DNA from 2 places in the Paracandidimonas lactea genome. Region 2 is predicted to be linked to the other one. Evidence: predicted binding sites of a transcription regulator. Region 2 holds the regulator's gene; the other holds the start of a gene.
The links. The regulator LexA, encoded in region 2, represses DNA repair genes until DNA is damaged. The targets are predictions, from matches to a motif close to ACTGTATNNNNATACAGT.
Positions count from the first base shown of each region.

Region 1 (9,044 bases), on a different contig from region 2:
TCAACCTTGCCCGGCACACCGTTCAGGCCTTCGTTGAGCAGCGTGCGCAGAGACCAGCCCGCACAATAACCCGACAGCATATCGAGATCGTGGATGTGTAAGTCTGCGTCGCGGTGCGCGCGGCCGACGGCTTGCGGATAGACGCTGTTGAGCCAGTAGTTGGCGATGACCTTGCCCGATACATTGAGGATAAGCCCGCCAAGCGAATAACCTTGGTTGGCATTGGCATTGACGCGCCAGTCGATGCGATCAAGGTATTCATCAACAGAGGTTTGAACGTCTACGTGGGCCATGGCTGTCGAAACTCCTTTCTACTACATATTGTGGTTGAAGAGAGATTAGACACAATATATTGATTGGTCAATGCAGCTGACCGAGGAAGTAGGGATTGATTGATGCAGATTAAATCCGGGCTGCACAGAGCTTGTTCGGGTAGGCGGTGAAGGGCTGAGGGCTGGCCTGCCAGGTGGCGACCCAGGCTGGCGTAGCCGCCATCGCCGGTACTGCGAAGGCTGCACCCGCCGTGACCGCCACGGTCAGCATGGCTGAAGCACAAGCCCTGGAAAGTGATGTGATGGATCCTTTCCTTTGGTGAATTTAAAAACCACCAATTAAAAAATCATGAATTCAAAGATCAATGCGGAATAGACTATCTGCATGATGATCGTCGCAGCACCGGGCTACCTGGCCCGCTACGGCACGCCGACCACACCGAAGGAACTCTTGGCGCACAACCGACTGGGGGAAAACTATGTGCGCGCGCAACCCGGCTGGCCATTGCGGCAAGGAGACGAAAACTTGATGTTTCCCGTCACAGGAAACGCCCAGGCCAGCGACGGCGAGGCATTGCGCCGGTTGGCCTTGGCAGGACTTGGGCGGGCACGTTTGGCAGCGTTCCAGGTGCGTGATGACATTGCTGCTGGCCGCCTGCTGCCTGTGCTGGAAGACTGCAATCCAGGCGATGTCGAGGAAGTCCACGCTGTCTATGTCGGCCAGGGCGGCTACCTGCCGCTGCGCGTGAGGGCTTTTCTGGATTTTCTGGCCGAGCGCGTGGACATCGGACAGGGCGCGGTGCGTGCTTAGCGTTGAGGCCACGCTGCCGTCCGACCTCCCGCGCCCGCCGTGCGTGATGCTCCGGCCGGGCGTGGGGCCCGGTTTACTCGACGATATGGAAGTCGATGACGATCTCGCCAGGGTTGCGCGAAAGGTATTCGATGCGAATGGCATCGCCAAAGTGGCCCTGTAATTGTTGCAGTAGCGGGAGCGGGTCGTGGTCGTTGCAAAAGCGCATGGTTTCGCCTGGCTGAAGGGCGGACAGTGCGCCGAAGATGGCAGCGTGGCGAAAGCGTTTGGCAACGCCGCGCGCATCGAAGGGGTAGACGGCTTCAGAGAAGATGGGCAGGCCGGTTGCGGACATGGGAGCTCCTTGTGAACAAAATCCCGAGTGGAACGGTCGGAAATAATTGTAGACAAGCGCGCCGCGTCAGCCGTGGGGAACCATATCGTGCGTGTGGAAAAGGCCGGGTGGTGTCGATGGTAACAAGAGGCGCAGAGACCGCCCGGCGCGGGAGCAGGCTGGTGCAGGAGCAGGCCGGTGCAGGAGCAGGAGGCGGCAGAGCACGGGGGGGGCCAGGCCGCGGCATGGCGCGGTGGCGCGTCAGCGGATGGCCCACCAGCCGGGCAGCAGGGCCTGGATGTGGGGTTGGCCGTAGCGGTCGTCGATCAGGTGCACGACGCCTTGGTCGGTGGTGGAGCGGATTACACGTCCTGCGGCCTGCACGACTTTGCGCAGGCCAGGATAAAGATAGGTGTAGTCGTAGGCGCGGCCTTCGCCAAACAGGGCCTGCATGCATTGCTGGCGCCGAGAGTTGATTGCGTTGAACTGTGGCAGGCCCAGGGTGGAGATGAAGGCGCCGATGAGGCGGCTGCCAGGCAGGTCCACGCCCTCGGAGAAGGCCCCGCCCAGCACCGCGAAGCCTATGCCCTGGCCGTCGTGCGCGAAGCGCTGCAGAAAGGCGCTGCGTGCCGCCTCATCCATGCCTCTCGCTTGCAGCCAGAAGGGGATGTCTGGGTAGGCGCGCGCAAAGTAGGCGGCCACTTGGTCCAGGTAGTCGAAGCTGCTGAAATAGCTCAGGTAATTGCCGGGCCGGTTGATAAATTGTTCCGCGATCAGGCGCGTGATGGGAGCCACGGAACGGGCGCGGTCGTTGTAGCGGGTGGATATGTTGTGCGCGATGCGCACCTGCAGTTGATGCGGCTGGAAAGGGGAGTCGGCATCCTGCCAGGCCGTGTCGTCGGGCAGCCCGAGCACGTCACGGTAGAAATCCCAGGGCGCCAACGTGGCGGAAAACAGCACCGCTGCATAGCAGGCTTGGAAGCTGGGCGCCAGATAGGGCGCTGGCACCATATTGCGCAGCGTCAGCGTTTCATTGCAAGATGGCCTGTGCGCACCGGCGCGAGTCGGCTCGCGCGCGGCGTCGGCGGGGGCGTTCGGCAGCCTGGATGAGCGCATTGGCGCGCCAGATATGGCGGGCGTGCGCTTGGTGTATGCGCCGTCGATGCCAGCCATCGCAACATCGATGGTGAGATCCAGCACGGAATGCGCGCCGAAGGTGTCAGCCAGGCGCAGAAAATGGACCAGATCGAAGTGCAACTGCTGCAGCTCGGCGCCGGTGTCGTGGTGCGTGAACAGGCTGCCCGGCGGGGCAGGGTTGCTCAGGTGCTCACCCAGCGTAGCACTGGCCGCCTGCAGTGTAGTGAGCAGCTTGGCGGGCAGCGTGTCGTAAGCCTGCCAGCCCTGCTCTTGGCCGCCAAACGCGTCGCGCCAGGCGCGCAGCACGGCGTCAAGCGTGCGCCGCAAGGCCGGTGTGGCACCCGCGCGGGCGGCGCGCAAAGTGGGCAGACGCAGGCTTGCGCTGTACATGGCGCAGGCGCGGTCGACCAGGTTATGGGCCTCGTCCACCAACAGGCCCACGCGCCATTGCCGCTGCAAGGCCAACCCGCGCAACAGGGCGCTGGTGTCGAAATAGTAGTTGTAATCGCCCACCACGACGTCTGCCCATTGCGCCAAATCATGGCTGAGCCAATAGGGGCAGATGCCGTGCGCCAGCGCAATGCGACGCAGGGCAGGGCGATCAAGCCAGCCGTGCACCACGGCTTCATCGCGCGCCGCTGGAAGGCGGTCGTAGAAGCCGCGCGCCAGCGGGCAGTCGTCGCCGTGGCAGGCCTTGCCGGGATGCTCGCAGGTTTTTTCGCGCGCGGCGAGCTCGAGCACACGCACGCCGGGAGGTCGCGTTTCATTGGCGTCGCGTGTGCCCAGCAGTTGGGCCAGGCTGTCCAGCGCCAGTTGGCGGCCCGATGTCTTGGCGGTAAGAAAGTAGACCGCGTCCAGGCTTGTGCGCGGCGCAGCTTTCAGCATGGGAAACAGCGTGCCTAGTGTTTTGCCGACGCCAGTGGGTGCCTGGGCCAGCAGGCGCCGCGACTGCACCGTGGTTTTGTAGACGGCTTCGGCAAGTTGGCGTTGGCCCGGTCGCATGTGTGAAAAGGGGAACTTCAAACCGTCAAGTGTTTCGTCGCGTAGTACACGGTGTTGGCTTTCCTGCAGTGCCCATCGTGCAAAGGCCTGGTACAGGCCCTGGGTGTACTCTGCTAAGGCATCGGCGGCCCAGCTTTCTGTAAGCAGGGTTTCTGTACCCTCGTCCAGTTCGTAATACACCAGCGCAAGATTGATGCTGGCAAACCCGCGTGTGCGGCACATCAGGTGGCCATAGATGCGGGCCTGCGCCCAGTGCAGAGCGCGGTGGTTGGCGGGGATGGCGTCCGCATCGCCCCGGTGGGTCTTGATTTCTTCCAGCCTGTTCAACAGCGGCGCATAGCCGTCGGCGCGCCCGCGTACGATCAAGGTATGGCCAGCGCTGCCCAGTTCCAGGGTTTCGGACAGGAACACTTCTTGTTCGTAGCCCGCTGGCCGACGGGCGCGTACGATGGCATGGCCCTCTATGCCTTCGAGTGCTGTGGGCGAAGGGGTGAAGCGCAGGTCAAGGTCTCCCGCGCGTGCGGTGAATTCGCACAGTGCACGCACGGATACCGTGTAGCTCATGCGGTGGCCTGCGCCTGTACATGGCAAACGCAGATGTCGATGCCCTGCGCCTGGCAATAGGCCAGCCAGCGGGCTTGGTTGTCCTGAATGCGGTCGCCAGGGCCCTTGACTTCAATCAGGCGATAACGCCGCGTGCCGGGCCAGAACTGGATCAGGTCGGGAAGGCCGGAACGGTTGTCGCGGATGTTCTCGAGCAGGCGATCAAACACCGCGCGCAGGTGACTGGCCGGAATGCACTGCAGAGCCAGGTCGAGCAGCGTGTCGTCGAGCGCATCCCAATAAACGAAGGGCGATTGCAGGCCACGCTTGGCCTGGTAGGTGCCGCGCACGGCCTGGATATGGCGGCCGTTGTCCAGCAGTGCCAGACAGGCTTCGAACTGGGCCGCGCGGCGTTCGCGAAACCCTGTGCGCAGCAAATCGGCCGGGCCGTGCTGGTAAGGGTGGAAGAACGCGCCCGGCACGCTGGCGAAGATTGCGTCCCAGCACAATAGGCCGAACAGCGAATTGAGCAGCGTGTTTTCCACATAAAAGGCCGGGGCATTGCCGCAGTGCAGGTGCGCGCGCACCGCTTCTTCGACGCGTGTGCCGGCGAGATCGAGCGCCAGGTCCAGGCGTGGCGGTACCGCCCGCGGAAAAGCCTTTTCGCTGACGTGCCCGCAAGATCGCCTCAAGCGCGGCAGCATCCTGCCTACAGCCTGTGCTTCGGCCTCGGAAGCGGGTTGTTGCAATGCCTGGGCAGCCAGTGCAAGCGCATCGGCGTGCTCGCCCAATTGCTCCAGCACGCGTATGCGGCGCGCGCGCGCTGCCGGGTCGGTGCTGGCTTTGTAGCAGGCGAGCGCCCCGCGCCACCGTCGCCGACGCTCGCCTTGCTGGCCGGCCGCAAACAGTAGCCGCGCGCGGCGGCTTTCTAGCCATTCGTTCGCGTACGGTAGAGCCGGTATCTGTGCACAGGCATCGGCCCATGCGTCGTCATCGGCGGCGGTGTCGAGTGCATCACGGCAGCCCTGCAACAGCAGGTAATCGTCGATGTCCTGGCGGGTGGCAAAGGCGCGTGCTGCGTCGGGAAAAGCAACCTGCTCGTAGCGATACAGGCCCAGATCGGCCAGCACGAATTCGCTCCAGTCTTGCCGCAGATTGCCGAAGAACATCAGGCGCAGGCGATCGCACAATGCCAGCAGTGTGACGCGATAGATGGTGTCTGGAAAAGCTCCGGATGTGATGTGCGGCGGTACGCCGGCGCCGATGCGCGCCGCGGCATTGGATGTAGGGCAGGCTGCTACCGCCCGCTCATCGCCGGCCGGCGCGCAGCCGCGGGCCTGCCATTGCGCCAGCGTGCCCGGATCGGGCCAATGTTCGCGTATAACTTTGCACTGGCTGGCTTTGGCGGCGCCTACGATGCTTAGGGCATCGTAGGCGCCGCCTAGCAGTTCAACCAGCTCGGTGCGGGTAAGAAGGCGGAATAGTTCGTCGGCCGTTAGCGCGGGATCTTGCACAAGCCAGCCATGGGCCAGCAGCGGGGCTGCTGCTGCTTGCGTATCGCCGACCTCAGCGTAGGCCAGTTTGCTGGCCCGGAATAGATCGCCCTTGCGCATGACCATGCGTACGAGCAGGCCGCGCGACGGTTTGGGAAGTGCTGCGAATCCAGCGATAAAGGATTGTTCTTCTGGCGCAAGCAGGCCTTGATAGCGTGCGGAGACCCAGTCGAGCATGAACTGGAAGTTATTGAGGTAATACCACGGATTGGGCAATACAGGATGCGCGGGCATGGGAGATTGATGCTGGTTTTATATCCAGTTTAACAGCAGCGCGCCGCGTCCCGCACCATGGTTTTTGATACGGGACTGTTACTGGCTTAGTGGCAATGTTAAGGAGTTGTAGCGCTATGCCGGGCAAGTAGCCGAGTCCGTTACGTCTAGTGAGGAATGCGGGTTGACCCATTTGCGCAGCCGCCTTACGGTAGCGTAACAGTCTCCGTAACAGGCCAGTGCTGCCTGACCACAGAGGTCAGGTTGTTGGGCTCGCAATGCATTGCGCATTGCGAGCCTTTTTTTGTATGCAGGACGGGCGGGTGCGAATGTCTATCGGGATGACAGTCTGTGGGGTGAGTAGCGGCGCTGGGGCTGTTGGTATCATTACCAACGCTGCTGCGTACTGCGTTCGTGGCGGCGCATGGATTTGACGCTATGCCGCCGGTAGACGGATTTCAGTGCCACCTGCTTACCCTATGAAGACGAGGGAACTCGATTCGTGAAACCCGCAAGTGCCCTGGTGTGGATGCGGCGCGATCTGCGCTGTGATGACAATGCCGCGCTGTATCACGCGCTGCGCCGCTTCGAACGGGTGTATTGCGTATTCGTGTTCGACACCGGGATTCTGGATGTGCTGCCCAGCCGCACGGATCGGCGCGTTGCGTTCATCCATGCAAGCGTGCTGGCGCTGGACGATGGGCTGCGCCAACTTGCCGCGCGTAGCGGTGCGCCTGGTGGCGGCTTGATTGTGCGTCATGGCCCGGCGCAGGCGTGCATCGTGACGTTGGCGCGTAGTCTCGGCGTGCGCGAGGTGTTGGTCAATCGCGACTACGAACCCGAGGCCATCGCACGCGACCGCTCTGTGGCGCAGGCGCTGCACGGGCAGGGCATCGCGTTCAGCGACTATAAAGATCAGGTACTTCTGGATCGCGACGAAGTGCTGACCCAACAGGGGCAGCCTTACAGTGTGTTCACGCCTTACAAGCGAGCATGGCTGCAAAAGCTGGATGCCTTTCAGCTTAAGCCCTATCCGGTGGATCGCTATGCCCGGCATCTGGCTGCCCCGCCGGCAGGGGAGTCTCTGCCGAAACTGGCAGATCTGGGTTTTTTACCCACTAACCTGCACATGTTGCCTTTGCCCACCGGCATGCAAGGAGCCCAGCAACTGCTGCGGGACTTCATTCCGCGCATGGCGGCTTACAAAACGGCACGCGACTATCCTGGCCGCAAGGGGGTGTCCTACCTCTCGGTACATTTACGCTTTGGCACCATTTCTGTCAGGCAACTGGCGGCGTTGGCGGCAGCGCGGGCCGCGCAAGGCTGCGAGGGCGCGCAGACCTGGTTGTCGGAGCTGGCGTGGCGCGATTTCTACTTCATGATCCTGTGGCATCACCCGCATGTGGTCACGCACTCGTTCAGGCCCGCATACGACCGTGTGCAGTGGGACGACGCCCCCGATCTTTGGCGGGCATGGTGCGAAGCGCGTACAGGCTATCCGCTGGTTGATGCAGCGATGCGTCAATTGCACCAGACGGGCTATATGCATAATCGTTTGCGCATGGTGGTGGCGAGCTTCCTGACCAAAGACCTGGGTATAGACTGGCGCTGGGGTGAGCGGCATTTCGCCGAGCATCTGAACGACTATGATCTTGCGGCCAACAACGGCGGTTGGCAGTGGGCGGCTTCCACGGGCTGCGATGCGCAGCCCTGGTTTCGCATTTTCAACCCTGTGACACAGTCGCAGAAGTTCGACCCGCAAGGGCTCTTTATTCGTCGCTATCTACCGGAATTGAGCCGTATACCAGACAAGCACGTCCACTTTCCGGCAGCCATGAAGCCGGCCGACCTTGCCGCGTGTGGCGTGTATTTGGGCAAGACGTACCCCGAACCGGTGGTTGATCACGCGAAAGCGCGCCAGCGCACACTGAAGCGCTTCACGCTGTGGCTGGCGGCAGATCCGGAGGTGACGGCCGGCGAATGAACATTTGCCACTCACCGGCCTGGCCGCGCCGTGCCTTCACGCCACTTAGTTTGTGGCGGCGATTGGCGCCGGTGCGGGAAGCAGCGCCCGGTAATAGTTAGGCAATGCGAACAGTGCGCCGTGGATGTCGGCGTTGTAGTATTGCAGTGCCCCAATGCCGCGGTCGATCAGCCGCTGTTCGATAACGGCAGCCGGTATCTCGCGCGGGTTTAGCGTGTTGGACACCACCGCCAGCGCCCAGTACGTGCCGTACAGGGGGATATGCAGCCCGTAAGCGTGTACTTGGTCGAATACGCCCGCCAGGCTGGCAGCCAGGCCACGCACTTGTTCGGGCTCGTGGAAGGGGGTGCCAAGATGCAGTGCCATTGCGCCGCCGGGTGCGAGCACGCGTTCGCACAGGGCGAAGAATTCGTGCGTATAAAGCGGGCCGGCTGGCGTTTCGGGGTCGGTGAGATCCAGCAGGATGAGGTCGAATGCAGCACCGGAATTGACGCAATCGGCCAAATAGCGGGCGCCGTCTTGTATGTGCACGGTGACGCGCGGATCGTCCAGCGCGCCGTGATTGATGGCGCGCAAATGCTCGCGCGCCACGTCGACAACGTCGCCGTCGAGCTCAACCAGGGTGATGGATTCGATGCCCGCATGCTTGAGCAACTCTTCGAGCGCACCGCCGTCACCGCCGCCGATGATCAGGGCGTTGCGTGGATCGGGGTGCGCCGTGGCGGCCGGATGCACCATCGCCTCGTGATAGAAGAACTCGTCGGCTTCAGACGTCATGAAGTGATCGTCCAGTTTGAGCGTCAGGCCCAATTCGGGCGATTGCAGCAGCTCAAGGTGCTGGTAAGGCGTCTGGCGCGACAGCACACGGCGGTTGAAGCGAAAGCCGTATACGCTATCGGCATTGGTATGTTCGAGCACAATCCCGGGCGGCTGTACCTGCGGCGCAGAGGCACCCTCTGGGATGGTTTCGTGCGGGCCGTTTTCGTCGCCGCGCATCAGGCGGCCGCGCTGCAGGCTGGCCGGCTTGAACGCGGCCAGCAGTGTTTCAAGCAGTTGTTCGGCCTTGGCGGAGTTGTCACCCATGAAGTTGCATACATACACATCGAGTGTTACACCGCCGCGCTCGGGCCAAGTATGCAGGGCGAGGTGGGATTCGGCCAGCAGCAGCATACCGGTTACACCGCCCGGCTCGCCCTGAAAATCGGGAAAGGTATGC
Region 1 is NZ_JAJJOZ010000008.1:159,558-168,601, forward strand. Features, by position in the region: gene LOL23_RS14975 (ribonucleoside triphosphate reductase) at 1-293, opposite strand, end outside; gene LOL23_RS14980 (LysR substrate-binding domain-containing protein) at 658-1,083, shown strand; gene LOL23_RS14985 (DUF2249 domain-containing protein) at 1,157-1,417, opposite strand; gene LOL23_RS14990 (ATP-dependent DNA helicase) at 1,658-4,099, opposite strand; gene LOL23_RS14995 (VRR-NUC domain-containing protein) at 4,096-5,865, opposite strand; gene LOL23_RS15000 (cryptochrome/photolyase family protein) at 6,374-7,828, shown strand; gene speE (polyamine aminopropyltransferase) at 7,874-9,044, opposite strand, start outside.
Region 1: a site for LexA is predicted at 5,877-5,894, ahead of LOL23_RS14995 (VRR-NUC domain-containing protein). Genes of this name have one in related genera too.

Region 2 (9,044 bases):
GCTGTTACAGGACGATGAACTGCCATTTCAATTGTTGGCAATTTCCAACAATTGAGCACGAGGGGCAGCATGCGGCATGCCTGTGCGCGGCAAGATATCGCAAATCGGGCCGGTGGCCGGCTTCTGCCTGCCCACCCTAACGCCTTACGACATCAGGGCGCGCTCTTTGAGGCGATTGAGCGCATCACGCGCCGCAGCTGCCTGCTCAAATTCCAGGTTTCGGGCGTGATCCATCATCAAGGCGGTCAGCCGCTTGATCTCACGCGCGAGCGCCTTGTCATCACGCAGCACCTCGGCCGGGATATCATCGGCCGCGCTGGGCGCGGGAACAGCCATCACACCGTCGATCAGTTCGCGCACCGCCTTGCTGACACCACGCGCAGTGATACCGTGTTGCACGTTAAAGGCAAGCTGCTTGGTCCGCCGCCGTTCGGTTTCGTCCATGGCGCGACGCATTGAATCGGTGATGCGGTCGGCATACAGGATCGCGCGGCCATTCAGGTTGCGGGCCGCGCGCCCTATCGTCTGGATCAGGCTGCGCTCGGAACGCAGAAACCCTTCTTTGTCGGCATCGAGAATCGCGACCAGCGACACCTCGGGGATATCCAGGCCCTCGCGCAACAGGTTGATCCCCACCAACACATCGAACACACCCAGCCGCAAATCACGGATGATCTCCACACGCTCGACCGTATCGATGTCCGAATGCAGGTAGCGCACCTTCAGGCCGTTCTCTGAGAGGTAATCCGTGAGGTCTTCGGCCATGCGCTTGGTAAGCGTGGTGACCAGCACCCGATCACCTGCCTGAACACGCAGCCTGATCTCGCCCAGGAGGTCGTCCACCTGCGTCTGCGCCGGCCGCACTTCGACTTCGGGATCGACCAGGCCGGTGGGCCGCACCACCTGCTCCACCACATTGTCGGTGTGCTCCTTTTCATAGGCGGCCGGTGTCGCGGAGACAAATATACATTGACGCATCCGATGCTCGAATTCTTCAAGCTGCAGCGGCCGGTTATCCATGGCCGAAGGCAGGCGGAACCCAAATTGCACCAGTGTGGATTTGCGCGAACGGTCGCCCCGGTACATGGCGCTCAACTGCCCCATGGTGACATGGCTTTCATCGATAAACATCAGGGCATTGGCGGGCAGATAGTCGATCAGCGTGGGCGGCGGCTCGCCCGGCGCCGCACCCGACAAATGCCGCGAATAGTTTTCGATGCCCTTACAAAAGCCCAACTCCTGCAGCATCTCGAGATCAAAACGGGTGCGCTGCTCCAGGCGCTGGGCCTCGACCAACTTGTTGTCGGCCACCAACTGGGCAAGGCGCTCGCGCAGTTCCTGTTTGATCGTTTCGATCGCCCGCAGTACGGTTTCGCGCGGGGTCACATAATGCGAACTAGGGAACACAGTAAAGCGGGGCACGGCGTGCCGCACCTTGCCGGTAAGGGGATCGAACATATCCAGCGATTCGATTTCGTCGTCGAACATGGTGATGCGCAGCGCCAACTCGGCATGTTCTGCGGGGAATACGTCGACGACCTCGCCACGGGCACGAAAATGCCCGCGGGCAAACTCTACATCGTTGCGCTCGTATTGCATGGCAACCAGCCTGCCCAGGAGTTCCTGGCGGGGGATGCGGTCGCCCGTGCGCAAGGTAAGCACCATGGCGTGGTAGTCGCCCGGATTGCCGATTCCGTATATGCAGGACACCGTGCCGACGATCACCGTGTCCGGCCGTTCCAGCAGACTTTTGGTGGCAGACAGCCGCATCTGCTCGATATGCTCGTTGATGGACGAGTCTTTCTCGATGAACAAATCACGCGTCGGGACGTAGGCCTCGGGCTGGTAATAATCGTAGTACGACACGAAGTATTCCACTGCGTTGCGCGGGAAGAACTCGCGCATCTCGGCATACAACTGCGCGGCCAGCGTCTTGTTGGGTGCCAGCACGAGCGCCGGACGCCCGCAGCGCGCAATCACATTGGCCATGGTATAGGTCTTGCCAGAACCCGTGACGCCCAGCAACGTCTGATACATCAGGCCATCGTTGAGCCCCTCGACCAGAGCATCAATCGCGCCCGGCTGATCGCCCGCGGGCGGATAGGGTTGGTACAGCTTGAAAGGGCTGTCCGGGTATTCGATGAAACCGGGTGCGGGTGCGTTCATGCCTGAACCTGTAACACTGGACACTGTAAGGGTAAACCCCTTATTATCACATTATTGAAAAAAATTACTTCAAGCTTGCGCAGCAAGGGCTGGCGCGCCGCTCGATGCTTCACCGGCGGCAGCATGGCTCGCGCATTGTGCAGATAAACAACCCGGCTTCGGCCGGCCCGCATTGCCTCTCTCCCACTCTCAGCCCACATCCAAGCCATGACAACCCTTTTCGATTCCGTCGAACTCGCACCGCGCGACCCGATTCTCGGCCTCAACGAACAATATAACGCCGACACCCGTTCCAACAAGGTGAACCTCGGCGTTGGCGTGTACTACGATGACGAAGGCCGTATCCCCCTGCTGGCCGCGGTACGCAAGGCAGAAGAAGCCCGCGTCGCCGCCCATGCAGCGCGCGGCTACCTGCCCATCGAAGGCATCCCTGGCTACAACACCGGCGCACAAACATTGCTGCTGGGCAAGGATTCTCCCCTGCTGTCGTCCGGCCGCGTCCTGACAGCCCAGAGCCTGGGGGGCACCGGCGCACTCAAGATCGGCGCCGATTTCCTCAAGCGCCTGCTGCCCGCTTCCAAGGTCGTGATCAGCAACCCCAGTTGGGAAAACCACCGCGCGCTGTTCGAGGCCGCTGGTTTCACTGTCGAAACCTACCCCTACTACAACGCGGCCACCCACGGTCTGGATTTCGACGGCATGCTGGCCGCCCTGCGCGCACTGCCCGCGAAAACCATTGTTGTGCTCCATGCGTGCTGCCATAACCCCACCGGTGTCGATCCCACCTTCGCTCAGTGGGAACAAATCGCCGATGTCGTGCGTGAACACAATCTGGTTCCCTTCCTCGATATCGCCTACCAGGGCTTCGGCGACGGCCTGGAAGAAGACGCCGCCGTGGTTCGTATGTTCGCTCAGCGCGATGTCACCATGCTGGTCAGTTCTTCGTTCTCCAAGTCCTTTTCGCTATACGGCGAACGCGTCGGCGCCCTCACGCTCATCTGCTCCTCACGCGAAGAGTCCGTCCGCGTGCTCAGCCAGCTCAAGCGCGTCATCCGCACCAACTACTCCAACCCGCCCACCCATGGCGGCATGGTAGTGTCGTCGGTGCTGAATACGCCTGAGCTCTTTGCCTCATGGACACAAGAACTGGCCGGCATGCGCGACCGTATCCGCACCATGCGTGCGCAACTGGTCGAAAAACTCAAGGCCAACGGTGTGCAGCAAGACTTCAGCTTCGTGCTAGCCCAGCGTGGCATGTTCTCGTACTCCGGTCTCACGTCGCAGCAGGTCGACCGACTGCGCGACGAACACGGCGTATACGCTGTGGCCAGCGGCCGCATCTGCGTCGCCGCGCTCAACAGCCGCAACATCGACTACGTCGCCAAGTCCATCGCGGCAGTGCTGTAAGCACAACCGTTGCTCGCCGTGGCCGCGCCATCCGCGCCGGCCACGGCGCAGCCTTGATCTTTTCCCCGAATTGCTGCAGAATCCCTACCTGTATATAAATACAGTCAGGGTAGTCATGGCCATCAAACTCACCGCTCGCCAGCAGCAGATCCTCGATCTCATCCGCAGCGAAATCTCCCGTACCGGCTTCCCTCCTACCCGGGCCGAAATCGCCCGCGCGCTCGGCTTCAGGTCCGCCAATGCGGCCGAAGACCACCTCAAGGCTCTGGCCCGCAAGGGTGCCATCGAGCTCACCGCAGGCGCCTCCCGCGGCATTCGCCTGCTGGGCCTGGCTGGTGCCTCCCACCCAGCCGTCGCACCCGAGGCGCTGCCCGGTGCGGGGCAACTGCTCATTCCCATCGTTGGCCGCGTAGCCGCCGGCAACCCCATTCTTGCGGCGGAGCACGTCGAACGCGAAGTCGGCATCGAGCCCGCCCTGTTCACCCAAACGCCCGATTACCTCCTGCGCGTGCGCGGCGCCAGCATGCGCGACGTCGGCATCCTCGACGGCGACCTGCTCGCCGTGCGCAAGGCCCCCGAAGCTCGCAATGGCCAAATCGTCGTCGCACGCATCGGCGACGACGTCACCGTCAAGCGCTTTTCCCGCTCCGGCCAGCGCATCGAACTCCTACCCGAAAACCCCGATTTCCAACCGATTATCGTCACCCCCGACGACGACTTCACCCTCGAAGGCATCGCAGTAGGCCTGATTCGCAGTACACCTTTGCATTAAGGCCTGGGCACCACGCCGCAATACGACGGCGAGCACAAACACACCTTTCACTGTCGCTATCGTCGGCACATCAAACACAAACAAAAAAGGCTGCGCTTGTTCAGTACAGAGCCCAGCCTTTTTTGTTTAACCGCTCGGTTTACCAGACCAACGCGTGGCGTCAGCGCGGCAACCGGGACATACGTACCTCCCGGTTGCCGGCAACTGCATCAATGACGCAGGCCGTCGGCGTTGTCGCCCGATCCAGGCTTGGCGGTGGCCACCGCTTCGGCGGCCAGGCGCGCAACCTCTTCGTCTGACAGGGGCGTGGGCATGTTCTGCAACGCCACTTCGAGCACGCGGTCGATCCAGCGTACAGGGATGATCTCAAGGTGGTTCTTGACGTTATCCGGGATCTCGGCGAGATCCTTCACGTTTTCTTCCGGGATCATCACTGTCTTGATGCCACCGCGGTGCGCAGCCAGCAGCTTTTCCTTCAGGCCGCCAATACCCAGTACTTCACCGCGCAGGGTGATCTCGCCGGTCATGGCCACATCGGCCCGCACGGGTATGCCGGTAAGCGCGGACACCATGGCGGTGGTGATGGCGATACCCGCCGAAGGGCCGTCTTTAGGTGTGGCGCCCTCGGGGAAGTGCACGTGCAAGTCGCGCTTTTCGAATGCCGTGTTGGGGATGCCCCACTTCTGCGCACGCGCACGTACCACCGTGCGGGCCGCCTCGACGGACTCTTTCATGACATCGCCCAGCGAGCCGGTGCGCAGCACGACACCCTTACCGGGCATATCGGCAACTTCGATGGTGAGCAGATCGCCGCCAACCTCCGTCCAGGCCAGGCCTGTTACCTGACCGATCTTGTTTTCTTTCTCGGCATGACCGAAGCTGTAGCGACGCACGCCCAGAAAGTCGTTGAGGTTCTCAGCGGTCACCACCACTTGCTCGGCAACCTGCGCCGGCGCCGCCTTGGGCCCCTTGCCCGCGGCAACATTTTTGCCCAACTGCTGCTTGACAACCTTGCGGCAGATTTTGCTGATCTCGCGTTCGAGCGCGCGCACCCCCGCTTCGCGGGTGTAATAACGCACGATGTCGCGGATGGCCGGTTCCTGGATCTCGAGCTCGCCTTCCAGTACGCCGTTGTTCTTCATGAGCTTGGGCAGCAGGTGGTCAAAAGCGATATGAACCTTCTCGTCTTCGGTATAACCCGAGAGGCGAATAACCTCCATGCGGTCCAGCAGGGCCGGCGGAATGTTCAGCGTGTTGCTGGTTGCCACGAACATGACATCGGACAGGTCGAAGTCGACCTCGATGTAGTGATCCTGAAAGGTGTGGTTCTGTTCGGGATCAAGCACCTCAAGCAGGGCCGACGAGGGATCGCCGCGGAAATCCGCACCGATCTTGTCGATTTCGTCGAGCAGGAACAGCGGATTGCGCACTGCAACCTTGGACATGTTCTGCAGTATCTTGCCCGGCATGGAACCGATATAGGTGCGGCGGTGGCCACGGATCTCGGCCTCATCGCGCACGCCGCCCAGCGCCATGCGCACGAACTTGCGGTTTGTGGCACGGGCAATAGACTGGCCCAGCGACGTCTTGCCAACGCCCGGAGGGCCAACCAGACACAAAATAGGCGCTTTCAGCTTGTCGACACGTTGCTGCACGGCCAGGTATTCGACGATGCGTTCCTTGACCTTTTCAAGGCCGTAATGATCCGCGTCCAATACTTGCTCGGCATTGGAAATGGAGTTGTTGATGCGGCTCTTCTTGCGCCACGGCAGGCCGATGAGCGTATCGATGTAGTTGCGCACCACAGTCGCCTCGGCTGACATGGGCGACATGAGCTTGAGCTTCTTGAGTTCGGAATCGGCTTTCTTGCGTGCCTCTTTGGGCAGGTGGGCAGCCTCGATCTTCTTTTCGAGTTCCTCGATGTCGGCGCCCTCTTCGCCCTCGCCCAACTCCTTCTGGATGGCCTTGACTTGTTCGTTCAGGTAGTAGTCGCGCTGGCTCTTCTCCATCTGCTTCTTGACGCGGCCACGAATGCGCTTCTCGACCTGGAGGATGTCGATTTCGGATTCGAGCTGCGACAGCAGTTTTTCGAGCCGACCGGCGGTGCCGGTGACTTCGAGCATTTCCTGCTTCTGTTCGAGCTTGAGCGGCAGGTGCGCGGCAATGGTGTCGGCCAGGCGACCGGCGTCGTCGATGCCAGTGAGCGAGGTAAGGATTTCCTGAGGAATCTTTTTGTTGAGTTTGACGTATTGCTCGAATTGCGCCACCACGGCGCGGCGCAGGGCCTCGGACTCGGCGCCCTCGCCTTCTTCAGCCTCAATGGCGGTAACGACCGACATGAAATGCGTGTCAGCGTCGGTAACCTTCTGGATGCGGGCGCGCTGTACGCCCTCGACCAGCACTTTCACCGTGCCGTCGGGGAGCTTCAGCATCTGCAGGATGCTGGCCGCACAGCCGATTTCGTAGAGATCTTCAGGGCTGGGATCATCCTTGCCGGCAGACTTCTGCGCCACCAGCATAATGTTGTTGCCGGCTTCCATCGCCAACTCAAGGGCTTTGATGGAACGCGGACGACCAACAAACAACGGAATCACCATGTGCGGAAACACAACCACGTCGCGCAGGGGCAACAGTGGGAGTTCCGTAGGTTCGGCGGTGAGAATCTGGCTCGCAGACATAGTAATTTCCTTAAATTTTTACCTTGAGAAAAAAAGGGAAGCCGGGGCCTCCCTTTTCAGCTCTACCTGTAGGTATAAATGGTGGCGACTGCCAGGTTTTCAAGGTTAAGCATACATGCCTGCATGCGAAAAGACGTAGCGAACAAACCCTATGCCGCCGCGTCCTTCAGCTTTTTGACGGGAGGCCGCTGTTCGGCGCCCTCTTCGTCGGCGTCATCCGCATAAATGAGCATGGGCGTGCCGGTACCCGAGACAGCGTTTTCATCCAGCACTACGCGTTTGACGTTCTTCCGGGATGGAAGTTCGTACATCGTACCCAGCAAGGCTTGTTCGACGATGGAACGCAGGCCCCGGGCGCCGGTACGACGCTTGATCGCGCGCTTGGCAATAGCCGCCAAGGCCGCGGGACGGACGTCGAGCTCGACATCTTCCATTTCAAACAGTTTCTGAAACTGCTTGATCAGGGAGTTTTTGGGCTCGGTGAGGATACGCACCAGGGTGTCCTCCTGGAGCTCCTCGAGCGTGGCTACAACCGGCAAGCGACCGACGAGTTCGGGGATAAGACCGAACTTGATGAGGTCTTCAGGCTCGGCCTCGGCGAAAAGCTCACCCACGCCGCGCTCGGTCTTGGCACGCACGGAGGCCGAAAAACCAATACCGGAGCGCTCGGTGCGGTCGCGGATGATTTTTTCGAGCCCGTCGAAGGCGCCGCCCACGATGAACAGGATATTGGTGGTATCAACCTGAACGAAGTCTTGGTTGGGATGCTTGCGGCCACCTTGCGGAGGCACCGATGCAACCGTACCTTCGATGAGCTTGAGCAGCGCCTGCTGCACGCCTTCGCCTGAGACGTCGCGCGTGATGGACGGGTTATCGGCCTTGCGCGAGATTTTGTCGATTTCGTCGATGTAGATAATGGCGCGCTGCGCCTTCTCGACATCGTAGTTGCAGTTCTGCAGCAGCTTCTGGATGATGTTTTCGACGTCTTCACCCACGTAGCCGGCTTCGGTCAACGTGGTGGCATCGGCCATCACGAAGGGCACGTCCAGCATACGCGCAAGCGTCTGGGCCAGCAGCGTCTTGCCCGAGCCAGTGGGGCCAATCAGCAGGATATTGCTTTTGGAGAGCTCGACGTCGTCGCCCTTGACCTGCCCGTAGCGAATACGCTTGTAGTGGTTGTACACCGCCACCGCCAGATTGCGCTTGGGGATGTCCTGGCCAATGACGTAGCCATCAAGGAAAGTCTTGATCTCTTGCGGCGTAGGCAGCTCATTGCGTATGGCGTCGCGGGCGGCTTCTTGACTTTCCTCGGTAATGATGTCGTTGCACAGATCTATGCATTCATCACAGATGAACACCGAAGGCCCCGCAATCAGCTTGCGCACTTCATGCTGGCTCTTGTTGCAGAATGAGCAGCGCAAGGTCTTTTCGTCCGCCGATCCTTTCTTTTCAGGCATAAAACTCTTTCAGTTCAATGGGCGGGCGCTACGCGCCCACCTGATAATCACGACGGGGCCGGATACCGGCGATGAGCCGGCCCGCCGGCCTTTCAGGCCTGGTCTGTACGGCTGACCAGAACCTTGTCTACCAAACCATACGATACCGCATCTTCGGCGGACATGAAATTGTCACGCTCGGTGTCGACCGAGATACGCTCCACCGGCTGCCCGGTGTTCTGGGCAAGAATGCTGTTCAAGCGCTCGCGCAAGCTGAGAATTTCGCGCGCCTGGATCTGAATATCGGACGCCTGGCCCTGCGCACCGCCCGAAGGCTGGTGAATCATGATGCGCGAATTGGGCAACGTGTAGCGCTTGCCCTTGGCACCCGCCGCCAGCAGGAAGGCGCCCATGCTGGCCGCCAGCCCTGTGCACAGCGTGGAGACATCGGGCTTGACGAACTGCATGGTGTCGTAGATGGCCATGCCCGCATACACGGACCCACCCGGCGAATTGATGTACAGCGAAATGTCTTTCTCGGGGTTTTCGGACTCGAGGAAGAGCAACTGGGCGACGACCAGGTTG
Region 2 is NZ_JAJJOZ010000001.1:711,103-720,146, forward strand. Features, by position in the region: gene uvrB (excinuclease ABC subunit UvrB) at 145-2,166, opposite strand; gene LOL23_RS03330 (amino acid aminotransferase) at 2,374-3,573, shown strand; gene lexA (transcriptional repressor LexA) at 3,689-4,345, shown strand; gene lon (endopeptidase La) at 4,555-7,023, opposite strand; gene clpX (ATP-dependent Clp protease ATP-binding subunit ClpX) at 7,173-8,480, opposite strand; gene clpP (ATP-dependent Clp endopeptidase proteolytic subunit ClpP) at 8,573-9,044, opposite strand, start outside.